4 regions of the Exiguobacterium sp. PHA03 genome follow, and region 4 is predicted to be linked to each of the others. Evidence: riboswitches for the same ligand, from Rfam matches in the RefSeq annotation. Region 4 holds a riboswitch; each other region holds the start of a gene.
The links. A riboswitch is a leader RNA that binds a small molecule or an ion and turns the genes downstream of it on or off. The one in region 4 is predicted to bind thiamine pyrophosphate.

Region 1 (4,202 bases), 610 kb from region 4:
TTTCTAGCCGGTCCGGTCGAGGTTGCGCCGACGGTTCGTCAAGCGGCGCAACAAGCACCGCGTCCACATCGGACGGCCTCGATGCGGCAGCTCGATCAAGATTTACGTGGCCGAATGTGTCAGTTGCTGGATTTGCCACATGTCTCGATGGCCGTCGGCAGCGGTACGCTCGCCAATGATATTGTCGCGCAACAACTCACTGGACATGGATTGATCCTGAACGGCGGCGAGTTCGGTCAACGCTTGATTGATCACGCGTCACGTGCCGGCAAGTCCTTTGATGTCCATACGCTTCCCCCCGGTCACCCGATCGACTTGAAGCAACTCGCTCATCAATTGAGGCAAACGGCATACAACTGGATCTGGTTGACGCATTGTGAGACGTCAACGGGTGTTCTCTATGATCTTGATGCAGTAAAAGTGCTGTTAGATCAACGAACCGCACTCGTCGTCGATGCGATCAGCGCTGTTGGAACCGGACGTTTCTCATACGCTGGTTGCAAATTCGTCACGACTGTTTCCGGGAAAGCGATTGGTGGTTTACCGGGTCTTGCGTTCATTGGTCACGCAGATCGCGTCCTACCTTCTCTCTGTATTCCCCGTTATCTGGATTTAGGACTCTATGCGGAAGGGGTTGCCTTTTCCGGCTCGTCGAACCTGTTGCTTGCCTGTCAGGCAGCGCTTGATGCCCTCGATCTTAATCAAGCAGCAATCAAGATGACCTATCTCGAACAAGCCGTCCGCGCAACTGGATTCCAACTCCTCGCACAACAAGAAGCACAAGCGCCGGGAATACTGACGATCGTTCATCCGTCCGCAACCGCTTTAGGCGACGCTCTGCGCATTCAGGGGTATCACGTCCAGTACGAAAGCGACTATCTCGTTTACAATCAGTGGCTGCAAATTTCGACGATGGGACAGACGACGATGCGGCAAATTGAACGCCTCGTTCGTGTTTTAGTTCGTGAAAATCAACGAATCATCATAAAGAATGAAAAAAACGAAAGACCTCTTAACCCCTGATTTCAAGCGGTTTGGAGGTCTTTCGACTTCAAAAAGATAAAAAAAGAGGTTTATGGATTTAAAACATAGGGGTATAAACTCATTAGCACCGCATCAAACCGGTGACTTACTCACACATGTTTCTCAATATCAGCGTAATGACCTGGGAGAGAAATGCAAAGTCACGAAAGCGTCAGATTCATGAGAGTCTGAAACCGATTGTCTTAGCATGATTCATATTGTTCAGGATTCGTCCTGCTCCTACATTCATTACCTTTTGAGGGCTATACCAAATTCAAGGGGGAAATGAACATGTCAGTTAATTTAACAGCCGAAAAACGCGAGGTACGTCCACGCTCACTCCGTAAACAATTGCGTCATGAAGGAAAAGCTCTTGGCGTCGTGTATGGTTACAAAGTGGAAAGTACACCAATCGCATTTGAAGAAAAAGAATTGCTTAAAATCGTCCGAGAAAACGGTGAAAACGTCTTGATTTCACTCAAACTCGACGGTAAAAATATTAACGTCTTGATCAATCGCCGTGATATGGATGTCTTCACACCAACAGTCGATCACGTTGAATTCATCGCCGTGAAAATGGATGAAGAAACAGAAGTCGAAGCAGACGTTGTACTTGTTGGCGAAGCAGCCGGTGCAAAAGTTGGTGGTTTCCTATCACAAACACTCTTTAAAGTAACAGTCGCCGCTACACCAGATAAATTACCAGAGAACGTCGAAGTCGACGTCACGAACCTCGAAATCGGCGATTCGATTTCTGTAGCCGATCTTCCAGAACAAAAAGATTTCCGCATCGTTACAGAAGGCGATATTCAAGTCGCAGCTGTCGTCGAATCGACACTCGAGCAGGATCTTGAAGAAATCGAGGAAGCAGAGGCACAAGCAGAAGCTGGCGAAGACAACGAAGCGGAAGCAACAGAAGCGTCTTCAGAAGAAACAGCTGAAGAGAACGAAGACAATAAATAAGTCGTTTAACGATACGCCCTTTGCGGCGTATCGTTTTTTTGTGTCTTGACAACAGACGCTGGATTGCCTAAAGTGAACAGCGTATCACCTATTACCATATCCACTAGGGGAGCCCAATTGGCTGAGACGATTCACTTCGGACCCTTCGAACCTGATCTAGTTCATACTAGCGTAGGAAAGTGGAGCGATCACATCCAATGACTCCTGCTGCGCGCAGTTTTTCTGAGGACCGCTCTCTTTTTTACGGAGGGCGGTCTTTTTGGCGTCTCCCCCATTCAAAGGAGGACGTATCTAATGCAACACTGGAAAATGAAAGAAATCATGGTCATGATGATGCTCGCCGTCGCTTGCGGCGTCATCTATCTTGGTTGGTCAACACTCTGGTTGCCGATCTCAGCGATCTTCGGTCCTGTCGGTGCCAACTGGATGTTTGGCATCTGGATCATTGCGAGTCCGCTCGTCGCAGCAATCATTCAAAAGCCAGGTGCCGCTTTAATTGCGGAAGTCGTCGCGGCAGCCGTCGAACTGTTCACAGGTAGTCATTTTGGTTTATCCGCTCTTCTGATCGGAGTCTGCCAAGGACTTGGTGCGGAACTCGTCTTCGCGATGACGCGTTACCGTCGTTATGACACATGGACCTTGATGTTATCGGGTGTCGGAGCCGCGATTGGTAGCATCGTTTATAGTCTAATCGCGAACGGATTCGGTTACTACACAACGACGACGTTGCTTGCGACAACTGGCTTACAATTGATCAGCGGCGCATTACTCGGTGGCTTGCTTGCAGCCATTCTCGTCCGTCGCCTTGTTGCGACTGGTGTCTTGAACGGGTTTGCGGCAGGACGTGCGAAACGAGAAATCGCATGATTACTGTCGACGACCTCAGCATCCGCTATCCCGGTCAGATGAAATCGGTGCTCAATCATGTATCGCTGACGATTGAGCAAGGGACGACCCTTCTGCTCGGACGAAGTGGTAGTGGCAAGACGACATTACTTCATGCCCTTGCCGGACTGACACCGGAAACGATTGAAGTCGAACAGACTGGTACCGTTACCCGGTCCGGTTCGGTCGGAATCTTGTTTCAAAATCCAGAAGAACAGTTCTGCATGGAGACGATCGGACGCGAAATCGCTTTTAGTTTAGAAAATCGCTCGATTCCGCGCGTGGAGATGGATGAACGAATTGAACGCTTACTCGCACTCGTCGGTCTCCCCCTCCCCTTCTCGACACCGATCGCGAGTCTATCCGGTGGAATGAAACAGCGTCTCGCGCTCGCAGCGGTCCTAGCACTTGAGCCGACGATCTTATTACTCGATGAACCAACGGCTCAGATTGATCCAATCGGACAACATGAGCTGATGGCGTTGATTTTTCGGATTCAAAAAGAACACGATTTAACGATCGTCTTGATCGAACACCAACTCGATGTCTGTTTGTCGTACGTCGACCAGGTCGTCTTGCTTGAGGACGGATCGATTACTGCGACAGCAGATCCACGGGATCTGTTCCCCCAGGATTACAAAGAGCTTCAAACGAAAGGTATTGCCGTTCCCTCTTTGTATCCGTATACGTTAGAGACATTACCCATAGATGGACCGCAAGCGGCGCGACTTCATGTGCCTTCCCCCGTCGCTACAGCTGGTCGCTCTTTATTACACGTCTCTGCATTATCGACGAAAGCACCATATCCGCTGACCGATGCGACATTTTCCCTGCAGACAGGAGAATGGGTGATGCTGCTTGGGGCAAATGGATCCGGGAAAAGTACATTGCTTGCGACACTCGGGCGGTTGCTTCCCAATCGTGGAACGTATCAGCTCCAGGGACGTCCGGTTCATCGTTACTCCCGGCGTCGCTTTTATGAGCACGTTGGCTATGTCTTTCAACAACCGGATCTGCAGTTTCTTAAGCTGACGGTCGAAGCGGAAATCGACTGGAGCCACCGGGCAGCGACGAACGTTAAGCGCGCGGCGTTGCTCGAACGGCTGGAACTGACATCTGTCAAACAGCAGTCACCACTTGCTCTTAGTACGGGGCAACAACGACGGCTCAGCGTCGCAACGATGCTCGGACAAACGAAAGACTTATTGTTGCTCGATGAACCGACCTTCGGACAAGATGGATTGACGACACGACGCTTAATGGAACAGTTACAGATGGAACAACAGAACGGTACGACACTCGTCATGGCGACGCATGATATGGAGCTCGTC
Region 2 (4,202 bases), on a different contig from region 4:
TTGCCGTAATTCCACCAATGCCGATTAAAGGTAAGCGCACGGCTTCGCGAATCGCTTGAAGCATCGTGTGTGACATCGAGTCGGCGTCTGCTTTCGATGACGTCGCAAATAGAGAACCTACACCTAAATAAGATGCTCCATCTCGTTCTGCTTCAATCGCTTGCGCGACGGTTGCTACCGATACGCCGATCACAGTGTTCGGTAAGAGACGGCGCGCTGCGGTTAGAGGAATATCTTCTTGTCCGATATGCAAACCAGCTCCGACAAGTAACGCAATATCAATTCGGTCATTGATAATCAAAGGAACATCATGACGATCCGTCAATCTCTTTAACCGGACTGCCTGTTCGAAGAATTCCTTTCCCTGCGCTGTTTTTTCCCGTAATTGTATAATCGTTGCACCACCTAAAATCGCTTCTTCAACGACCGTTTCGATTGCAACTCCCGGATGATATCGACGATCTGTCACCGCATAAATGGAATAATCAATTGACATGTTCTACCACCTCCATCAAATCTTGCTCCGTCATCAGACTGATTGCATTGAACAACTCTCGTTTGAAATTACCTAGACCTTTTTCTGATGCTGCCTGTCCTCCTGCTTTTCCCATGATAAATGTTCCGTGGACTGCTGCCTCAAACGCAGAATATCCTGCACCAAGAAAACTCGCAATCAAAGAAGCTGTCATACACCCCGTACCTGTGACGTCTCCGAGACGCGGCGTACCTACTTGTAGTTCCACTTCGCGCATGCCATCCGTGATGTAGTCGATTGGACCTGTGACGACAATGACGGACTTTTGTTTACGAGCGAATGCACGAATGATTTCTCGATCCATGATCTCATCACTAGCAGCATCGACTCCTTTTGTTCGTCCATTCTCCCCAAGCAATGTCTTGATTTCTGAAGCATTTCCTTTAACGACCGTACATCCGAGTCTACTCAATTCTTTTGAAAAGGACGTACGCAATGATGTAGCTCCCGCTCCAACTGGATCAAGGATGATCGGAACGTTCAAGCGTCTCGCTTCGCTTGCGGCGAGTCGTTGAGCTGCTTGCATGTCTGCATCAATTGTTCCAATGTTCAAGACAAGAGCTTGCGCAAGTCGAACCATCTCTTCCACTTCGCGAATATCCTCCGCCATGACTGGAGATGCGCCAACGGCGAGTGTGACATTGGCGCAATCATTGATCGTGACTGTGTTCGTCAAATGATGAATGAGTGGTTTGTGTTTAAGAATGGTCGTAAACATGTGTATCCCTCCAAAGTGAATGAAAATGATGTGTCGGTCCAATCCCTTGTCCGAGAGCAAATCCATGACGAATCGCCTCTGTAACATACTTCTTGGCCTGACGTACACTGTCCGGTAAAGCTTCTCCAAGTGCCATCCGTGCCGCAATCGCTGCAGATAAGGTACAGCCTGTTCCATGAGTATGTTGATTATCTAACCGATCTGATGTGAAACGGTATTCCTCTTGCCCGTCCCATAATAAATCCGTGGCAGCTCCCGGTAGATGTCCACCTTTTAGCAAGACGGCTCCAGTCTTCATAGCCAACTGATGCATCGCCAGTCGCATCTCCTCTAGATTAGTAACTGACTGCCCTGTTAAGCGCTCTGCTTCCGGTAAATTTGGTGTGACGAGTGTCGCAAGTGGCAGTAACTCCGCGATTAGTGCTTCCTCTGCCTCCGTCCGCAATAGGGCATGCCCGCCTTTTGCGACCATGACAGGGTCTAGTATGATCGGAACTGTCTGTTTGCGAAGATGTGTTGCAATGACGTGAATCGTTTGTGCATTCGAGACCATACCGATTTTGATAGCATCCACACGAATATCTGAAAAGATTGAAGCTAATTGGGCATCAACGATTTCCGATGATAACTCTTCTACTGCTTGAACGCCCAGTGTATTTTGAGCCGTTACCGCCGTCAAAACACTCATCCCATAAACGCCCAATGCCGAAAATGTCTTTAAATCTGCCTGAATTCCAGCTCCACCACCGGAGTCAGATCCCGCAATCGTCAATACATGTTTCATATTTTTCTCACCTTTCCATCGAGCAATGTAAGGGAGTTGTTACCGACAAAAAAAAGCGTCGACCGCTGTAAAAAAGCAGTCGACGCTATACGAAATCGTTATCCAACCATTTCGGTATTCGTTCGGCTCAACTTTCCTACGCTGGTATTATCCAGTTCAGGTAATAGGGTCGAAAACAGATTGGTTTTCCTCTCAGCCGGATTCCTCCAGCTCCCCTAGTTGCTCAAGTATTCATTTCGCCTTAACTGTAGCATAGCGGCAAGAAAAAAACGAGCCGAAGCTCGTTTTGAATTATAGGTATGCTAATGGATTAACTGCATTCAGAGGAGAAGAGGCACTGTACTGATAGCCTCCGACATGTAGTTCGAAATGCAAGTGTGGTCCTGTTGAATTCCCAGTACTACCAAGTGTTCCAACTTGCTGACCTTGAGAAACTGTTTGTCCTGCATGAACAGATAATGAACTCATATGAGCGTAGACTGTCGTATAGACTTTCCCGTCAAGGAAGTGAGAAATCATGACGTGATTTCCATAAGGCCCACCACCTGAAGCTGTAATGACCGTTCCAGCTGCTGCTGCGACGATTGGTGAGCCGACCGAACCACTGAAATCGACACCATTATGGAACGTATAGCCGTTCGCACCGCTTGCTGGTCCAAACCCTTGTGATACGCCACCAGAAGATGGACGAACGAATTTCCCACCGCTCGAAACAACGGGTGGGGCAACTGAAGTAGGTGATTCTGAACTCTTACCTGCTTGTTTTGCTGCTTGAGCATTCGCTTTAGCGGCTTTTTCAGCTGCTGCTTTCTCGGCTGCTGCTCTTTCAGCCGCTGCTTTAGCTGCTGCCTTCGCTGCCGCAATCGCACGTTCTTGAGCTTCAAGTGTGGCTTGTAGTTCTTTCGCGTCTAGAAGTTCTGTCGTAAACTTCGTCTTACCTTTTCGTAATTTTTTAAGCGTAGCACTGCGTTCTTTCATTTGAACTTTCAACGCTTTTTTTTGTTCGATTAATGTTTTCTTCTCTTCAACCTGCTCCGCCTTTTTTTCAACGAGCGCTTGTTTTGCTTCCGCTAGCTTTTGTTGGGTTGCGATGTAATCCGAAATCATTTTATCATCTTGCTCCGCGATTTTTTTCCCTGCCATGACACGACTAAATAAATCACCTAAATCCTTCGATCCAAAAATGACTTCTTCCCATTTGATTGAGTTTCCATCGTTTTCTTGGAAGACACGTAGACGATCACCGAGTAGTTCTTCTTGTTTTTTCAACATCTCTTCGTAGCGAACGATGTCTGCTTTTAATTCATCGATTCGCAAATTCAATTTCTCGATTTGTTTATTTTTTTCGGAAATCTGAAAAATCTTTTCGTTGATCGCTGCATCGATTCGATTGATTTGACGTTGTTCTTTCGAAATTTTCGACTCTTGTTTTTTAATTGCTTTTTCTAATTTACGTTGTTCTGCGGCATTTTCAGCCTTTTTTTCTTTGATCGTTGCTGCTGCAATTGGTTGTGTTCCTGTTATAAGTAATGCTCCTAAAACAATGGTAGAAATTAGTTTTTTTAGCATATATCGTTTTCCTCACTTATGTTTTTCATATTTTATTATAGTATTCAAGTTTCTCTCATATCTGAAATAGATTATAGCACCCTAATCGTTTCAAAAAAATTTCATTTACATTTCAAATGAAAACGTTTTTTTGTAATATAATCATTTATTTTTTGAAAATCGCAAAAAAAGAACCGCTGCATAAGCAACGATTCTTTACTGTTTAAAACATCGTCATTGGGTTCACTGAGCTAGCTGGACCAGTTGCACTATAGCTGTATCCACCGACGTGGATTTCAAAGTGTAAGTGTGGACCAGTTGAATTCCCAGTACTTCCACGTAAACCGATTTGTTCACCTTGACTGACGCGTTGACCTGCGTGAGCATTGAGTGCGCTCATATGAGCATACAATGTTGTGTACGTTTTACCGTTTAATTGGTGAGCAATCATGATGTGGTTTCCGTAAGGACCACCACCTGATGCTGTAATGACTGTTCCTGTTGCAGCTGCAACGATTGGAGTTCCAACCGGACCACCAAAGTCGATCCCGTTATGGAACGTATAACCGTTTTCTCCACCTGCTGAGCCATAGCCTTGCGTGACAGCCCCAACCGTT
Region 3 (4,202 bases), 230 kb from region 4:
TCGCGAGTGTAAAACCACCAAAAATGAACGAAACGGCGACACCGCGCTTCGCGACAGGTACGCCATCGCTTGCGACGACCATTGCGAGCGAGATCAAGACACCGGTCAGGATGGCAGTCAGGATGCGGGTTGCGAGCAATACTTCGTAACTTGGAGCAAAACTACTGGCAAGGTTCAGTAAGACCCAAACGAGTAACAGACGTAGGATCAGGCGACGCCGTTCCAGGTGACCGGTCAGCGACATTACAATTGGTGTACCAATCGCAAAGGAAATGGCAAATGCCGAGACGAGCGTACCGGCTGTTGCGATCGTGATATTAAGAGCTGAGGAGATTTCAGCGAGGATCCCGACGATGACGAATTCGCTTGTTCCGAGAACGAACGTCAGGAGCGACAACGTGGCGATCAACAGCCAATCGCGTCGACTTAAACGAGTAGTAGGTGACATGGATGATTCCTCAATTCTGGCGCTTGCGCGCGAAACTATGAGTAACAGGATAGCATGAAACGATTTCGTCGGGTATCGCAAAGCGAGAATTCGGGAAAAGAACCATTATTCGAAATAGCGTGAGAATTTCCAGGCTTGCTGTTTTTTGCGTATACTACAGATGAAGACTACTGACAAAGGAGTGGAAACGATGCAAGCGACAGTGACATGGAACAAACAGATGGGGTTTAGTGGACAGACGGAATCAGGGCATCATCTTGCGATGGATGCAGCACCGGAGAACGGTGGCGAAAATCAAGCACCACGACCGACTGAACTGCTACTACATGCCGTTGCCGGCTGTACTGGAATCGACATCGTCTCGATTTTAGAGAAGATGCGCTTGACGATTACTCATTTCGAAATGGATATCGAAGGGGAACGGGCAGAGGATCATCCGCGGCGTTTTACGTCGATCTCGATTCATTACCGGCTTGAAGGTGATCTCCCAGAAGATAAGGTCCGTCGCGCCATCTCGTTATCAAAAGATAAATATTGTTCGGTCTCGCAATCCTTGAACGCTGAGATTTCCGTCTATTATTCCATCAATGGTGTCCGGAGCGAGGATCCTTTGTGAAGAAAGTAGCACTGATCGGTTGCCTGTTGCTTGCAGGGTGTGCGCAGGAGACGACGGAACCAACGAAACCATCACAACCAGCAACGAAGCAACCGACGGAGGCGAAGAAATCAAAGCCTGAGCCGACAAAGGAAGCACAACAACAAGCACGATTAAAGCAACAACTTGAAGCGATGTCGACGTCAGAAAAGATCGATCAATTGCTCTATATCGGAGTTGCCGGCACGGAACTTTCAGCAGCTGACCGGAAATTGTTGCAGACGCATGCGATCGGTGGGGTCTTACTGCTTGGTGGGAATATTACGTCAGAAGATCAACTCTTGACGTTCACGCGTGCCATTCAAGAAACGAACCAAAAACCGTATGCCTTCGTCGGGGTTGATGAAGAGGGCGGACGGGTCAGCCGGGTACCGGATCAACGATTACGTCTCCCGACTAGTCAACGGATGGCGCAAGGTGCAGATGCTGCAAAAATGGAAGATGTCGGACGTACGCTCGGTCACCTGTCACGATTTTATGGGTTCAACATGGACTTCGCACCGGTCCTTGACGTCAATAGCAATCCGAACAATCCAATCATCGGCGACCGTGCGTTAAGTGCTGATCCAAAGACCGTCGCGACTCTCGGTACGGCCCTGATGCATGGGATGCAAGAGACGGGAACGATTCCGGTCGTCAAACATTTTCCCGGTCACGGCAATACGAGTGTCGATTCCCATGTCGGTTTGCCGAAAGTGACAGCATCAAAGGAAGAACTGAAGCGAACGGAACTGTTACCGTTCCAAGAAGCGATTCAAGAGGGCGCCGAGATGGTGATGGTCGCCCATATTCTCTATCCCGCGTATGACGATCAAAATCCATCTTCGCTCTCGAAGCCGATCTTGACTGACCTCTTGCGTCAACAACTCGGATTCAAGGGTGTCATCATCACGGATGACCTTGTCATGGGGGCGATCACGAAACGATATGGTCTCGCGGAAGCGGCACGCCAGGCACTTGTCAATGGAGCAGATATGGCGATGTTTTCGGAAGCAGGTGCCTATCCGAAGGTCCACACCGAAGTGATGCAAGCCGTTAAAGAAAAAACGTTGTCGTCAGAGATGCTCGATGCTAAAGTGATGCGGATCCTGAAGCTGAAGCAGACCTATGCCGACAGCCAGAAGCAACAGCGACCGACGAAATCGGAGCTTGTTCAGCAAGTGGAAGCGCTCAACTAGGACTAGCGAAGCAAAGCGACTCATGCTAGACTAATGGGGCAAGCCAATTAAACACGAAAAGGCACTAGGGGAGTCTCGCAGCAGACTGAGACGGAAGTATCCGGACCCTTTGAACCTGATCTAGTTCGTACTAGCGGAGGGAAGTGGCTCGAAACCTTAGATATCCTTAGCGCTTCAGCGCATTTTCGGACCACTCCCTTCAACATCGGGAGTGGTCCTTTTTCGTATGGAAAGGAAGAACATGATGCGTCTACATCTGATTTCGACGGGATCCATCAATCCACGCGATGGAGTGGAAACCTTTCAATCGCTTCAACCATATACGGATCAGCTTCATCTTCGAGAACCAAATTTGTCGGCAACAGAATTGTTAGATCTGATTGACGCGCTCCTTGCAAAAGGGTATTCGTCTGATCAATTAACCGTTCACGACCGGGTCGACGTCGCCCATGTCGCTGGCATCGGTGTGCAATTGACGCGACGTTCCTTACGTGTCTGCGATGTTCGGCGACACTTTCCGAATCTCATCATCGGGAAATCCGTCCACTCTCTGGCAGAAGCACTTGCAGCGGAAGCGGAAGGAGCCGACCGACTGCTTTACGGTCATATTTATCCGACAGCGTCGAAACCAAACGTGCCACCGCGAGGGATCGATGCCTTGAAGCAAGTTGTCACTTTCACGACGAAACCAGTCATCGCAATCGGCGGGATCACTCCTGATCGCATTCCTGAGATCGCAGCGACCGGTGCAAGCGGAATCGCCGTCTTATCCGGTATTCTCGGTCAAGCGGACCCGCATGCTGCCATTCAGCGTTATCAGGGGGTACGGGTATGACGGATCACATCATCATCGGTGGTGGAGTCATCGGTTTGACGCTTGCTTACAGTCTCGCTTGTCAGAACGAATCCGTTCTTGTCCTTGATCGCGGAACATGCGGACAAGGGACGAGTCGGGCGGCTGCCGGGATGCTTGCGACGGACATCGAGCTGAGAGAAGAATTGCATACGCTTGCCGCGCGAAGTCGCCGTCTGTATCCGTTACTTGCGCGACGCCTCACGCGCGAGACCGGGATCGATTGTGGCTACCGGGAACAACCATTTTTATTGAAACAAAATGGGCAAGAATACTTATTTCCATCGGTCGGTCAAATCGACCCGCGACGACTAACGACTGCATTGATGCATGTCTTACGAAATCGTGGGGTACCAATCGAAGAACAGGTGGACGTCACGCGAATCGAGGAGAGTAATGATTTCATTAGGGTTGAGTCGAACACGGGAACGTGGACGGGACGAACGGTGACGGTTGCTGCCGGACGCGGGTCCCAAGCCTTGCTCGATACAGTTGGCATTTCGATTGCGACATATGGGGTCAAAGGGGAGTGTCTCGCAGTCCGTCTCGCGGGTCAGCCGTTACGCTCGATCCTGTTTGATGACGCCGTCTACCTCGTACCGAAAGCGGACGGACGGATATTGATCGGTGCGACCGAACTACCGCACGACGAGACGATCGGTGTTAGTGTCGCAGGAGTCACGTCACTGCTTCAAGCAGCAGAGCGTCTCTATCCACCGATCCGTGATGCTGTCATCGAAGAAGTCTGGTCAGGCGTACGACCACAAACAGAGTTCGGCTTGCCATATATCGGAGTCGCCGATTCATCCCGTCGGATCTTTATAGCGACGGGGCATCATCGGCATGGCATATTACTCGCACCGGCGACAGCGGAAGTCTTGGCAAACACATTACGGTTGATCCTAAAGGAGGAAGTCCGATGAATATTACGATTAACGGCAACGACCACACCATTGAACAGATTGAGACGATTGAGGACATGCTCACGCAACTTGGCTTAGGGGAAAAACTCGTCATCGTCGAACAGAACCGACAGATCATCGACCGCGGAGCTTACAATCAAACGGT
Region 4 (4,202 bases):
ACGGCAGCTAAATCAAGATGGTTCGTCGGCTCATCAAGGATTAGGAGGTGTGGTTCCATCAGCAACATGCGACCGAGGCAAATCTTCGTTTGCTCACCGCCGCTCAACTGATGGAAAGGGCGAGTGAGTAACGGACGTAAATGTAATCCGTTCACCATGCGCTCGATCTTCGAGTCGAGTAGATAGCCATCTTTTTGTTCGAATGCATTTGTCGCTTCCGCATATCGAACGAGTAGTGCATCCAGATCATCTGGCGCTGTCGCCATCAAAAGCTCCAACTGTTGCATCCGAGAACGGATTGCGAGGATCTCTTCAAACGCCGTCCAAAGGACGTCGAGTCCGGTCATTGTCTCGGCATAAGTGGGAAGTTGTTCCAAGTAGCCAATCGTCAAACCGTTCTTTTGATAGATGACGCCACCGTCCGGTTGGTCAAGGCGAGCAAGTAAGCGGAGTAATGTCGTTTTACCACTCCCGTTTCGTCCAATCAGACCGACACGATCGTGTTCGTTTAAGAAGAGGGAAACGTCCGTTAAAATCGTTTCGCCTCCGAATTGTTTTGTCAGATGTTGAATGTCGCAAATCATCATAATAAGTTGATCCTTTCGCGCGCATTAAAAAAAGGGAGAGCGCAAATAGCACTCTCCCTAGTGTGTGAAAGATGCGCTTTGCTGTATTTTTCAATCATGAAGTTCTAAAAAAGGGCAGACGGGTGCCTTAGAACGCCATTCCATGAAAAATCGCGCGCAACAGATACAATTGTTCCATTAACCAATGTTTGCACGCAGCAAAGTCCATCATTTCACACCACCTTTCGTTTCAGATACAACCAGTTTACCATTATCTTGTTAATTGAGGAAGTCTGAATTATTTGAACACACCAGCAATCGAACTGAAGAAGTCACTCAGACCATCAAATAATTTAGCGAAGAATCCTTTTGTCTCCTCGGACGTTGCAAACGCATGGATGTCTTGACCAGCATTTTTCAGTCCACTCTCGATTTGCCCCCAGTTGATGTTCGCTTGCTCCATTTGATTGAATAGATTCGTCAACCGATCCATCTGTGCATCAGACAGTTGGATGTTGTTGTTTTGAATGACTTGGACGATCAGGTTTTCGATCTCGACTTTTGTTTCCGGTTTTTGATTCGCGATTTCGGCCTTGATCTCATTCATCAAATCAGCGACTTTATCTGTCCCGACTGTCTTCCCGACGTCTGATGTGACCGATAATTCTTGCTGTGCTAAATCTTTCCGTTCGTCACTCAGCTTGATTCCGGTCTCAGCCGAAGTTTGATCATAGGCTTTCATGATTCCTGTCAGTGCCGATGTTCCAGTCACTTTATAAGGAGAAGTGATCGTGATGTCGGCATCTTTGACACCTGCCGTGACGAGAGCGTTCAAATACATATCCTTCGTCACCCACGTGATGTTTTCCGTCGCAACGGAAAGTCCGTCACCTTTTTCCGTCAATTCGATCTTAGCGGATGAATACATGTTGCCGCCCTTTTGTGACTGGGGGATGTTTTTCCCGAGGTATTTTTCTTCGTCTGCAGAGGTTGCGATGATCGGTGTGATACCTTCCGGTGCATTGAGACGTGAAAGCACCCAAGCCTTATCTTTTGCGCCGAGTGACTCACCGAGAGTGACGATCGTCTTATCGACGACCTGCTCGGCGGATGCGGCTGTCGGAAGTAATAAAGCAGAAGCAATAACGGCTGACGCCATGATTTTTGTTGGTGTATGCATAATGAAATCCTCCAATTGTAAGTAACAGAATGAATTATAGTATCAGGTACTAAAATTAGTGTACGAGAACGAAAGAAGTTCGGAATCGGTCTGTAGATGGAGACGATATCCGCCTTCTGACACTCCATAGTATAGCGAAAAGAGGACAACTTGACTTCCACTTTCAGCATGCTATAGTGGATTTGAATCGAATAATGACCACTAGGGGAGTCGGTAGGCCGACTGAGACGAACGAAGACGTTCGGACCCTTTGAACCTGATTAAGTTCGTACTTACGGAGGGAAGTGGCGTCAAGTCTTGTTCTTCTTGCGCCATGCCCGTGTGTTTCGGGGTGGTGTTTTTTTCGTTTCATAAAAACGAGGAGGATGAGATCATGACATTCACACAAGAAATCAAACAAGCAGCACAAGCGTATTGGGACAGTAGTTTTACGCACCCATTCGTTCAAGGAATCGGCGAGGGAACGTTACCGCTCTCGAAATTTCGACATTATGTCATGCAGGATGCGTATTACTTAAAACACTTTGCGAAGATTCAAGCGAAGGCAGCGTCAAAAGCAGATGACTTTGCGACGATCGCGACACTTGCCGAGCACGCGACTTCGACATATGGGGCAGAACTGAGCTTGCATCAATCATTTTTCGAGCCGCTCGGTATCACGGAAGCAGACCTTGAAGCATTTGAACCGGCACCAACGGCATATGCTTACGTCTCACACATGCATCATGCGAGTGAAGGGACGCTTGGTGAGACGATTGCTGCCATCTTGCCATGTTACTGGTTGTATTATGAAGTTGGACAACAATTATTGACGTGTACACCGGATGAAAAAATCTATCAGCAATGGATTGACACATATAGTTCGGAATGGTTCGAAAAGGTCGTCTTTGAACAGATTGCGCGGCTTGATGCGTTGGCGGAACAAGCAAGCCCGACTGAACGAGAGCGGATGAAACGGCATTTCGTGACGAGCTGTTATTATGAGTTGCTGTTTTGGCATATGGGATGGACGGAAGAGACGTTTACGTCGATTTACGAGACGATTCCAGCTCGCCCGGTATCTTCTTAAACCAGTAGATGGTAGAATTAGGAATACCATCTAGTGAAAGTAGGGATTGGAATGGAAATCATAGTCATCGCACTCGTGATCCTCGCGGCATATGTCGTGCAACAGGTGCTCGGAAAAGTGAAAGTTAGATTTGTTGGGTACATCATTCCCATATTGATGGCGGTGTACGGCACATATGCTACGATTCAGAATTTTCAGGTGTTGCTTCAGTTTGGTTTTACAACGGGGAGAACTATCGCAACTGTCCTGGTCGTCGTCCTCTATGCTTCGTTGACTTATTCACTTCATCGTGTCTACGAGCGTGCGAAAGCAGAAACTGAATCTTCATATCAATTATTAAAAGACCGAGGCATCCTTTAAAGGAGTCTCGGTCTTTTGGTGTATCATGTTCTCATTTTTTCCAATTTTTAAAGCCGTCACCGAATTCGAGATGCAGTTGATCGGTAAAGATACCGTTCTGAAAGACCGGCACATCAACTGGTAAGGTGCCTTGCGGTTTGAGCGTTCCGAAGATGGCTCGAATACCGGCAGGAAGATTTGGTCCCGCTGATTTCAGATTGCCTGCTTCGGAGTCCGGTCCGTTCGGATCCCCTTTAAAACCATAGACGAGGACGTGTGCCGGTGCGTCCGGTTGAACGGCGACATCGTATGGATTGCGGAGGCTAAGCAAGACGGATGGTATATCTGTTTGTTTCGCATACCGGAAGATTGAAGCCGGAATCGCTTGTTCTGGTGCAGTAGGCAGTAGTTTGGCACTCGTATTGACGTTTGAACCGACGATGATGTAATCTGCTGCATCGAGTTGTGCCCGTAGTGTCGGGTTTTGGTCGAGCGGTAGCGTAGTAGCCGAGTAATTCGCTGTCGTTACGTGCCAGTTCCGGTTCTTAGACAGGGAAGCAATCGTCTTTTTCATACTGTCCGTTTGATCCGTCGCAGGGGCAATCACAAGAACATTTGCATTTTTTTTCGGCTTGAAGGGTAACGTCCGTTGATCATTTTTCACGAGTGTGACCGCGGCTTCCGTCATCGCGCGTTCTTTTACTTTATGTTCGGGACTACCGACGATTTGGTTCGCTTGCGCGAGTTTATCTGCTAAGGATGTCGTATCCGTCGTGCCATTCCATATTCCGCGTTCTGCCTTCAGCGTCAGGATCCGCTCGACCGATTGATCAATCCGTTCCTCTGACAGACGTCCGTCTTTGACTGCCGCAATCACGTCCTTGAAAATCTGGTCGAGTTTTGTGACATCCTGCTCGGAACGAAGAATCGTTGGCATGAGCGCGATGTCGACACCGGCGTCAAATGTTTTCAGAACGGCTTCTGATTCCGTAAAATTGTCGGCGATCGCCTGCATATTCAATGCATCCGTGATGACGATGCCGTCGTA

Region 1: linked by a shared signal. The riboswitch ahead of Q7C19_RS04735 (ECF transporter S component) and the one ahead of tenA (thiaminase II) in region 4 are both predicted to bind thiamine pyrophosphate.
Region 2: linked by a shared signal. The riboswitch ahead of thiD (bifunctional hydroxymethylpyrimidine kinase/phosphomethylpyrimidine kinase) and the one ahead of tenA (thiaminase II) in region 4 are both predicted to bind thiamine pyrophosphate.
Region 3: linked by a shared signal. The riboswitch ahead of Q7C19_RS02610 (thiamine phosphate synthase) and the one ahead of tenA (thiaminase II) in region 4 are both predicted to bind thiamine pyrophosphate.

Annotation. Positions count from the first base shown of each region.
Region 1 is NZ_JAUTYQ010000001.1:888,917-893,118, forward strand. It holds gene Q7C19_RS04725 (GNAT family N-acetyltransferase) at 1-1,023, shown strand, start outside; gene Q7C19_RS04730 (50S ribosomal protein L25/general stress protein Ctc) at 1,315-1,986, shown strand; TPP riboswitch at 2,082-2,181, shown strand; gene Q7C19_RS04735 (ECF transporter S component) at 2,281-2,853, shown strand; gene Q7C19_RS04740 (ABC transporter ATP-binding protein) at 2,850-4,202, shown strand, end outside.
Region 2 is NZ_JAUTYQ010000004.1:117,977-122,178, forward strand. It holds gene thiE (thiamine phosphate synthase) at 1-496, opposite strand, end outside; gene thiM (hydroxyethylthiazole kinase) at 486-1,253, opposite strand; gene thiD (bifunctional hydroxymethylpyrimidine kinase/phosphomethylpyrimidine kinase) at 1,234-2,037, opposite strand; TPP riboswitch at 2,154-2,264, opposite strand; gene Q7C19_RS14425 (murein hydrolase activator EnvC family protein) at 2,329-3,606, opposite strand; gene Q7C19_RS14430 (murein hydrolase activator EnvC family protein) at 3,809-4,202, opposite strand, start outside.
Region 3 is NZ_JAUTYQ010000001.1:508,224-512,425, forward strand. It holds gene Q7C19_RS02595 (MFS transporter) at 1-448, opposite strand, end outside; gene Q7C19_RS02600 (OsmC family protein) at 639-1,064, shown strand; gene nagZ (beta-N-acetylhexosaminidase) at 1,061-2,281, shown strand; TPP riboswitch at 2,338-2,440, shown strand; gene Q7C19_RS02610 (thiamine phosphate synthase) at 2,523-3,116, shown strand; gene Q7C19_RS02615 (FAD-dependent oxidoreductase) at 3,113-4,057, shown strand; gene thiS (sulfur carrier protein ThiS) at 4,054-4,202, shown strand, end outside.
Region 4 is NZ_JAUTYQ010000001.1:275,879-280,080, forward strand. It holds gene abc-f (ribosomal protection-like ABC-F family protein) at 1-587, opposite strand, end outside; gene Q7C19_RS01420 (DUF1002 domain-containing protein) at 865-1,746, opposite strand; TPP riboswitch at 1,940-2,046, shown strand; gene tenA (thiaminase II) at 2,120-2,815, shown strand; gene Q7C19_RS01430 (hypothetical protein) at 2,867-3,175, shown strand; gene Q7C19_RS01435 (glycoside hydrolase family 3 protein) at 3,207-4,202, opposite strand, start outside.